One region of the Rhodococcus sp. JCM 9793 genome, then DNA from elsewhere that is predicted to be linked to it. Evidence: riboswitches for the same ligand, from Rfam matches in the RefSeq annotation. Region 1 holds a riboswitch; the other holds the start of a gene.
The links. Region 1 has a riboswitch for cobalamin ahead of metE (5-methyltetrahydropteroyltriglutamate--homocysteine S-methyltransferase). Riboswitches for the same ligand answer to the same signal wherever they lie in the genome.
Positions count from the first base shown of each region.

Region 2: linked by a shared signal. The riboswitch ahead of ACZ46K_RS02855 (FecCD family ABC transporter permease) and the one ahead of metE (5-methyltetrahydropteroyltriglutamate--homocysteine S-methyltransferase) in region 1 are both predicted to bind cobalamin.

Region 1 covers NZ_AP043721.1:2,144,813-2,149,226, reverse strand. Annotated here, with positions in the region: gene ACZ46K_RS12070 (ATP-binding cassette domain-containing protein) at 1-41, shown strand, start outside; gene ACZ46K_RS12065 ((2Fe-2S)-binding protein) at 34-681, shown strand; gene ACZ46K_RS12060 (DUF7676 family protein) at 678-1,238, shown strand; cobalamin riboswitch at 1,424-1,626, shown strand; gene metE (5-methyltetrahydropteroyltriglutamate--homocysteine S-methyltransferase) at 1,778-4,078, shown strand; gene ACZ46K_RS12050 (cobalamin-independent methionine synthase II family protein) at 4,105-4,414, shown strand, end outside.
Region 2 covers NZ_AP043721.1:155,127-159,540, reverse strand. Annotated here, with positions in the region: gene ACZ46K_RS02870 (hypothetical protein) at 1-741, opposite strand, end outside; gene ACZ46K_RS02865 (metal-dependent hydrolase) at 741-1,676, opposite strand; partial or broken gene ACZ46K_RS02860 (TetR/AcrR family transcriptional regulator) at 1,852-2,469, shown strand; cobalamin riboswitch at 2,495-2,673, shown strand; gene ACZ46K_RS02855 (FecCD family ABC transporter permease) at 2,829-3,911, shown strand; gene ACZ46K_RS02850 (ABC transporter ATP-binding protein) at 3,911-4,414, shown strand, end outside.

The DNA.
Region 1 (4,414 bases):
CACTGGTGTTCGACCTCGATTCGGAGGACAGCCGTGTCTGACCCTGCCGCAGTACTCGGGCGCATTGCCGCGCTGAGTCCCTACTTCTCGGTGAGCACCGGCGCAGTACCGGACGGCCGGTGGCAGCAGACGTCTGCGCTGCGCGACAGTATGATTCGCGACCCGTTGGTGTCGGATACTGCGCACCGGATGGGAACCGGGGAGGCCCGAGTGGCCGCGTCGACTCTCTTCTTCGGCTACGCCGCCCGGATGTGGTCGGTGTCGTTGGGCTCGGTCGTCGACTCGGGCCGATGTGTCCGCCTCGACCCGGACACGTTGCTGTGGTGCAACGACGGGGGGCTGCGACTGCACATCGTCGACCCCGAATTCGGTTCGACCACCGGTGAAATCCTCGACGACCAGCTCGAACCGCTCATCGACGCGTGGAGCGACATCGTCGCCCCGGGTTTGATGTGGGGTAACTCCGCGTCCGCGCTGATCGGGGCCGGACGCGTGATCGGTGATGCCGCGCAGGCGCACATCGACACACTCTTCGACGATCCACGTCTGGTCGGCACGATGGTCCGGTCCACCGGCCGACGTCGCAGTTGCTGCCTGTACTACCGCGTCCCGGGCGGAGGCGTGTGCGGCGATTGCGTCTTCCCCAGCCCACCGAAAGCATCGACGAAGGAGATTCTGTGACAGTCGCATTCGCCCCTGAGATCGTCGACACCGAGGACGGTGGTCGCGAACAGCGCTGGCCGCTTCCCACCGATGAGGACTCACTACTGCGGCTGATCCGGTTGCTGTTCGACGAGTACTGGGACGACATGTGGTTCGGCCTGCTCATCGAAGGTTCGGCGCTCGAGGTCGCGGCACCCAATGCTCCGAAGAAGATCTCGATGTACGACGGGTATGCGACCGTCGACTTCGGTCGCTGGCATTTTCACCTGTGCATCGGCGAGCACACCGCGAGCGGACCGGAGCTCGGCCGTATCCGTCGCTGCGGCCGGGCAGAGCTGTACCGCAGGATCGGCACGGACGACGCACCGACGTCGTGGGGTGTGCGCCTGTTCAACGGCCGTGACGAACAGATGCTCACGATCATGTTGCCCACCCCGTTCCTCACGAACATGCAGCAGCTGACGGACGAACCGGTGTGGGTGCACCTCGAGGCGTGGGATCGCATTCGGTCGGAATTCCTCGGCCTGGCGCCGGATCCCCGTGACCGAACCGGCAAAGGATTTCGCCACTCCTGACCAGCACAGCCGACAGAAACGCACCGACGGAAATACAACCCGCGCAGACAGATACAAACCCTCGGCAGGGTTGTATCTGTCTGATTGCGTTGTAACCGTTCTTCCTGCTTTGCCCGTTCGAATGAGGACGTGGCTATACTCCGGGATGTAGTTGGTTCGCCGTGCCGGTCGTGAGGAGCCCCGAAGGCCGTGGCGGCGTCGAAGCACCCCTGCGCGGGGTGTGGAAGAGGGAACCCGGTGAGAATCCGGGACTGTCCCGCAGCGGTATGCAGGAACGACCGCCGTCATCAGCACTGGGCATCACCCCGGGAAGCGACGGCCAGTAGGTACGGGCCCACAGGCTCGGGCGCTTGCAAGTCCGAATACCTGCCATCTGCGCCGGGCACGCCGTGCCCGGCGGTGTGCCGCCTCGTGGACCGGGCGCGCGGACCCGCATCGTATTCTCTCGCTCCGGCCGGGCCGGAGTCGACTGGGCTCGGTCGGATTCGCGCATCCTACGGGCGGTAGGCCATCAAGGACCGACCACCGGAGTACCACCAGTGCCTACACCCTCTGTCCCTACCTTCCATGCTGCCCCTGCCTTCCACGCCACCGTTCTCGGCTCCGCACGGATCGGACCCCAGCGTGAACTGAAGAAGGCCGTCGAATCGTATTGGGCCGGCCGGATCGACCGCGCCGGGCTGGAGAAGGTCGCCGCCGGACTGCGCGCCGACACCTGGGCTGCGCAGCGCGACGCCGGGCTCGATTCGATTCCGGTCAACACGTTCTCGTACTACGACCACATCCTCGACACTGCAGCCATGCTCGGCGCACTACCGCCCCGGGTGTCGGGTATCGCCGACGACCTCGACCGCTATTTCGCAGCCGCGCGAGGCAACGACGACGTCGCACCGCTCGAGATGACGAAGTGGTTCGACACCAACTACCACTACCTCGTCCCCGAGATCGGCCCTGACACGGTCTTCTCGCTCGATCCGTCGAAGGTGCTCGGCGAGGTCGCCGAGGCCCGCGCGCTCGGCGTTCCGGCCCGCCCGGTAGTCGTCGGCCCGCTGACGTTCTTGCTGCTGTCGAAGTCCACCAGCGAACAGGGCCCGCTCCTCGACCGTGCCGATGAGCTGGTCCCGCTGTATCAGGACCTCTTGTCGCAACTCGCCGCCGCCGGAGTCGAGTGGGTGCAGCTCGACGAGCCCGCACTCGTCCGCGATCTCGACGACGCGACCGTCGCCGCGGTCGAACAGGTGTACGGCACGCTGTCGCAGGCACAGGACCGTCCTGCGATCCTCGTCGCCTCCTATTTCGGCAGCCTCGGTCCGGCGCTCGGTGCACTCGCTCGCACCGGTGTCGAAGGCCTCGCGGTCGACCTGGTCGCAGGTGACTCGGCAGACATCGCCGGACTGCCTGCCCTGGCGGACAAGCTGATCGTGGCGGGCGTGGTGGACGGCCGCAACGTGTGGCGCACCGATCTGGAGACGGCCCTGGCCACCCTCGCCACACTGCTCGGCTCGACGGGCTCGGTGGCGGTGTCGTCGTCATGCTCGTTGCTGCACGTTCCGTACACCATCGAGGCAGAGTCGAGCCTCGACGAATCGCTGCGCGCGTGGCTGGCATTCGGCACCGAGAAGGTCGCCGAGGTCGTCACCTTGTCGACGGCACTGCGCATCGGCCGCGACGCCGTGGCTTCCGAGCTCGCCGCGGCGCACGCGGCTGCCGATGTACGCGCGTCCGATCCTCGCCTACGCAACCGCCAGGTGCGCGGCATGCTCGACTCGATCGCATCGAACCGCACTCGCACGTCGGCCGATCGGCGCCGCGAGATCCAGCGACAGCATCTCGATCTGCCTCTGTTGCCGACCACCACCATCGGCTCGTACCCGCAGACCACGCGCATCCGGGTGGCCCGAGCCGCATTGCGCAAGGGCGAGATCGAACGCGCGGATTACGTGCAGCGGATGCGCGACGAGATCGCTGAAGTGGTGGCCCTCCAGGAGAAGCTCGGAATCGATGTGCTCGTGCACGGTGAGCCGGAGCGCAACGACATGGTGCAGTACTTCGCCGAGCAGCTCGACGGATTCTTCGCGACCGAGAACGGCTGGGTCCAGTCGTACGGAAGCCGTTGTGTACGTCCGCCGATTCTCTACGGCGATGTCGCGCGGCCGAATGCCATGACCGTCGACTGGATCACTTACGCACAGTCGCTCACCGACAAGCCGGTCAAGGGCATGCTCACCGGTCCCGTGACGATTCTCGCGTGGTCGTTCGTCCGCGACGACCAGCCTCTCGCCGACACCGCCGATCAGATCGCCCTGGCCATCCGCAACGAGACGGTGGACCTGCAGGCTGCGGGAGTGCGCATCATCCAGGTCGACGAGCCGGCACTGCGAGAACTGTTGCCGCTTCGCAAGTCCGATCAGGCCGAATACCTGGAGTGGGCAGTCGGGGCATTCCGTCTTTCGACGTCCGGCGTGGCGGATTCGACGCAGATCCACACCCATCTGTGTTACTCGGAGTTCGGAGAGGTCATCGAGGCGATCGCAGAACTCGACGCCGACGTCACCTCCATCGAGGCCGCGCGTTCACACATGGAGGTGCTCGACGACCTCAACGCAATCGGATTCGACCTCGGAGTGGGCCCCGGCGTCTACGACATCCACTCACCGCGGGTTCCGAGCGAGAACGAGATCGCCGAGTCTCTTCGCGAAGCGCTGCGCGCCGTTCCCGCCGAGCGCCTGTGGGTCAACCCGGACTGCGGACTCAAGACCCGCGGCACCGATGAGGTCACGGCGTCGTTGACGAACCTCGTCGCCGCGGCAGCAACGGTTCGGTCCGAGCTCGACCGATAACGATTCCCAGAAAGCACCCGATCACCATGACCACGAAACACATTCGCACCACGCACGCCGGGAGCCTGCCTCGAACCGACGAGCTGGTGGCCGCCAACCGGGCACGCCGGGATGCCGCGGACGGATTCAGGCTCGACACGACGAGAGAGTATTCGGAATTACTCGCCGGACAGGTCGACGCCTTGGTTCGTCGCCAGATCGACCTCGGGATCACCACACCCGGCGACGGCGAATACGGAAAGGCGATGTCTTCGGCCGTCGACTACGGCGCCTGGTGGTCGTACTCGTTCCAGCGTCTGTCCGGGCTGGAACTGGCCGAAGGTGGACCGTTCGGCG
Region 2 (4,414 bases), 2.0 Mb from region 1:
GAACGTACCCACCGAGGCAAGGATGCCGATGACGACTGTGCGCCAAACCAATTGGAGCCCGGTGAACTTCTCGCCCCGGTCGAAGTGGCGACCGACGAAGAACTGTGTGCACAAGGCCAGGGACATCGGCCACAGTGCAGCGAACACCACGACGCTCGGCAACGGGACGGCGTCGAAGAACGGTTGGCTGATCGGATTCTCGAGAGACCATTCCCACCAGCGCAATTGCGGTCCGAGGTGGTCGAAGATCTCGTAGAAGGCGTGATGGACGAATCCCACGCACACTGCGCCGAGGAACACGCCGTACCTGCGGAACACGCCGAGCATCCGCACGATCTCGAACGACAGCGTAGCGAGCAGTGGATAGATCGCCACGATGTAGAGGGGCAGTCTGCCCCACATGAATTCGACCGTGAACACATTGTGCGCGAACATCGTGTCGACGTGCTGTTCGATTCCGAATGCGGCCGGGAAGTACAGGGGTGGCTCGATGATGAACAGATACGCGCACGCGCCGAACCACAGCACCAGATTGGTGGGATCACCGTGTCGGCGCAGTCGGAGAACGGCGTACGCGAGGGCAAGAACAGCGCCGACGACGATGGTCAGTTCGAGGACGGGGAGCGTCCAATTCTCCAAGGCCAGAGGATTGCGGAACTCGAGGAGCCCACCGGCCTCGTCGCAGGAGAAACCGAGCCTCGTCGCGAGGTCGTCGAAGGTGGGCGAACACAGATCCGACATCAATTGACCCCCGGTGCAGCGGTTTCCGCGGTGTACCACTTGGTGACGTCGTAGCCGGCGTCGAAGCGCTCGAACCACACGCCGGCCAGCTCGGGCAGGTCCTCGTGTTCGGGGTTGTGCTTCGGCATCTGGCTACGGATGATGCCCCGCAGTGCGACGAGCTGCTCCTTGAGTCCGAGGTCGTCGAAGGCTCGCGGCATCGGCCCGGAATTCGCGGCCTGCAGGCCCGGAATGAGCTCGAGCAGCTTCTGCTTACGGCGATACGACGCGAACATCGACAGAGCGTCGATCTTGCGGTCTTCGATGGGGACGTGCTTGTTGAAGCCCGCGCACGCGATCCGAATGACGTCGAGTACGTGCTTGAACACCGAGGCCGCCACGCGCATGCGGTAGACGTCGCTACCTACGACGGAGTCGAAGATGATCAGTGCGGAGCTGCGGTGCTCGACCTCTTCGACGAAGTGCCAGATGAACAGGGAGGCAACGCGGTCGTCGCCGGGGCGGAACAGCGACGCGTCGTTGTCGAGCATGAGCTTGAAGACGGGGGTGAAGGTCGCTTCGAGGTCTGCGGTGTAGGCCAGTCGGTACTTCAGCGACGTCTCGGCGGTGAGCTTGTCGTAGGCGCCGATCACCTCGTCGAGGGTTTCCTGGAGGCCCGGGTACCTCTTGATCAGGGCGCGGACGTGCTGGCGATGCGCGGTGGAATGCTGTCCTTCCTGGCGCATGAACGCGTCGGCTTCCTCGGCGACCGTGTCGTCGGCGAACTGCGGCTTCGCCTCGGTGATCATCTGGACGATCATCTTCTCGAATCCGACGGCGAGGAACGAGACGGCGTTGGCCATGCTCGAGAACCCGGGGTTCGCGGGATTCCACAGGAACGGCACGTCGTAGTCCTCGAATGCGAAACGCATCTTGCGGACGTGCAGGTTTGTCATGTCACACCTCGTTCTCGGGTTTGTCCGATGTAGTCAGGGCAGGTGGGGCCTGCAATCGGGCTTTATCATACGTACTTGAAGAGATATGTATGATGACTTTCGTGGAGATGTCCCGGCATACCCACTCCGAGATTGGGTTGCGTGATAATGTCGGCCCCTCATTTCAGGAGGCGGTGTGGCACGTAGGCGAGGGTGGGGCGGGAGTCCGCCCGACAGCGACGAAGAAGCAACTCGGCGCATCGTCGACACCGCGGTCGATCTCATCGCGCGGACCGGCGCGGCGATCAGCATCGCTGAGGTTGCAGAATCATTGGGCGTGATCCGGCAGACGGTCTACCGGTATTTCCCCAGCTCGGATGCGCTGATGACGGCGGCGGCAATCGCGTCGGTCGCCGGATTCCTCGACCGCCTTGCCGACCACGTCGCAGGAGTCGTCGACCCCGTCGACGCGACCGTCGAAGCCGTCGTCTTCACCCTCGCGGAGGTACGCCGCACGCCGCACCTCGGTCTCCTGCTGTCGAACTCGTATGCGAACGTCCACCCCGAGAATATGACGTCCGACGAGGCGCAGGCTTTCGGCATGACGATGATCAGGCGGTTCGACGTCGAGTGGGAGCGATACGGATACGGCGACGCCGCACTCAACGAACTGGTCGAATTTCTCCTGCGGACGATGCAGTCGTTCTTCGTCTCGCCGGGTAATCCACTGCGCACCGACGACGAGATGCGCCGGTACTTGCGTCGCTGGGTGGGTACGGCGGTGGCTGCGCAGTCCGGTGAAGCGGATGATCCGGGCGAATCGACACCTCGCGACTGTGCTAGGTTCACCACGAGCCAGACGCATCCGTATGCAAGGGAATCCGGTGAGACTCCGGAACTGTCGCGCAGCGGTGAAGGTGACTGACAGGGCACGTGCCACTGGACCGGAAACGGTCTGGGAAGGCGCACTGTCGGGTTGATCCTGAGTCCGAAAACCTGCTGGCTCGCCGAATTGCAGACGCGGGCCTCGCGATTGGGCCCCCGATACGAGAGACCGAGCGATGCGTGCCCAGGCCAGCGGCCCAACCATTCCCCTTCGTGTGCACAGACACCTTCGGGCGAAGACCCTTGTACCCCGACCGGGTGGGGAGCTGGAGTCGCCGGGTCGCTGACATGCTCGATGTCGCAAAACCGCGCCGGCGAACCACGAAGCCGCTTGCACAAAAACGAATTCCGGCGAGCCCGCTCCTGGCCGCACTTGTCATAGCGGTTGTCATCAGCGCTTTCCTTTCGCTGACTCTCGGGTCGGAACCGATACCGCTGTCGGCCACATGGGATGTGGTGCGTGCCCGTTTCACCGGGAGTGTCGGACCGGACCCGGTGTACGACACGATCATTTGGAACCTGCGAGCTCCCCGCATCTTGATGGCGCTCATCGTGGGTGCGGGCCTGGCCATGGCCGGCGCCACGATGCAGACCTTGGTGAGAAACCCGCTCGCGGATCCGTACCTTCTGGGAATCTCGGCCGGAGCCGGTGTCGGGGCGACCCTGGTCATCATGTTCGGAGTGCTTGCTTCGCTGGGTATCTGGGCGCTGTCGCTGGGCGCACTGATCGGTGCGATGGTCGCGGGTGCTGCCGTCTTCGGCGTCTCGATGGCGCAAGGGGGTCTGACTCCGCTACGTCTGATCCTCACCGGTGTCGTCATGGCCTCGGCGTTCTCCTCGGTGTCCAGTTTCCTGGTGTTCTTCAGTGACGACCGGGATTCGGTTCGGTCGGTCCTCTACTGGATGCTCGGAAGCGTCGCGGGATCGATGTGGGAGCAGATTCTGCCTGCACTGATCGTCGTGGCCGTGTCTGCCGGCATTCTTTTCGCCCTCCATTCCTGGCTGGATGCGCTGTCGAGCGGACCGGATGTCGCCCGCGCTCTCGGTGTTCCCGTGCGTGGCCTCCGGCTCGGGCTCTTCGCGTTGTCGTCGGTGCTGGTCGGAGTGCTCGTCGCAGTGTCCGGAGGAATCGGGTTCGTCGGCCTGATCATGCCCCACCTCGCCAGGATCTTGGTGGGTGCACGTCACCGCGTCGTCCTTCCGGTGGCGGCGCTCGGCGGCGCACTGTTCCTCTTGTGGATCGACGTTGCGGCCCGAGTGCTGTTGAGTCCGGAGGAACTTCCCCTGGGCGTGATGACAGGTCTCGTCGGGGCCCCGGTGTTCCTGTTCCTGCTCGGGCGGCGTCACTACAGCTTCTCGGATGGTGCCTGATGCATCTTCGGGCGCGTAATGTGCGCTGTCGGATCGCAGGGTCGGACATCCTTTCCGATATCGACCTCGACTTGACCCGCGGATCCATGGTCGCGCTGGTGGGGGTCAACGGAAGCGGGAAGTCGACGCTGCTTCGTACCCTCGCCGGACTCCGTGCACCCGCAGAGGGAACGGTCGAAATCGACGGCAAGGATCTGTACTCGCTGCCGCTCCGTGTGCGAGCGAGGGCGATCGCCTATGTCGGTCAGGAGGAGACTCCGCCGCAGGACCTTCTGCTCGGGGAAATGGTTGCCATGGGCCGAATTCCACACCGTCCGCCCTGGTCGCTGGGCGAGGAATCCGATCGCGCGGTCACGCTCCGGGCCTTGGACACCGTGGAACTGGCACACGCAGTCGACCGACGCTGCGATCAACTGTCGGGCGGTGAACGTCGTCGCGCCATGCTTGCTCGCGGCCTCGCGCAGGAATCGGGACTGCTGATCCTGGACGAGCCGACCAATCAT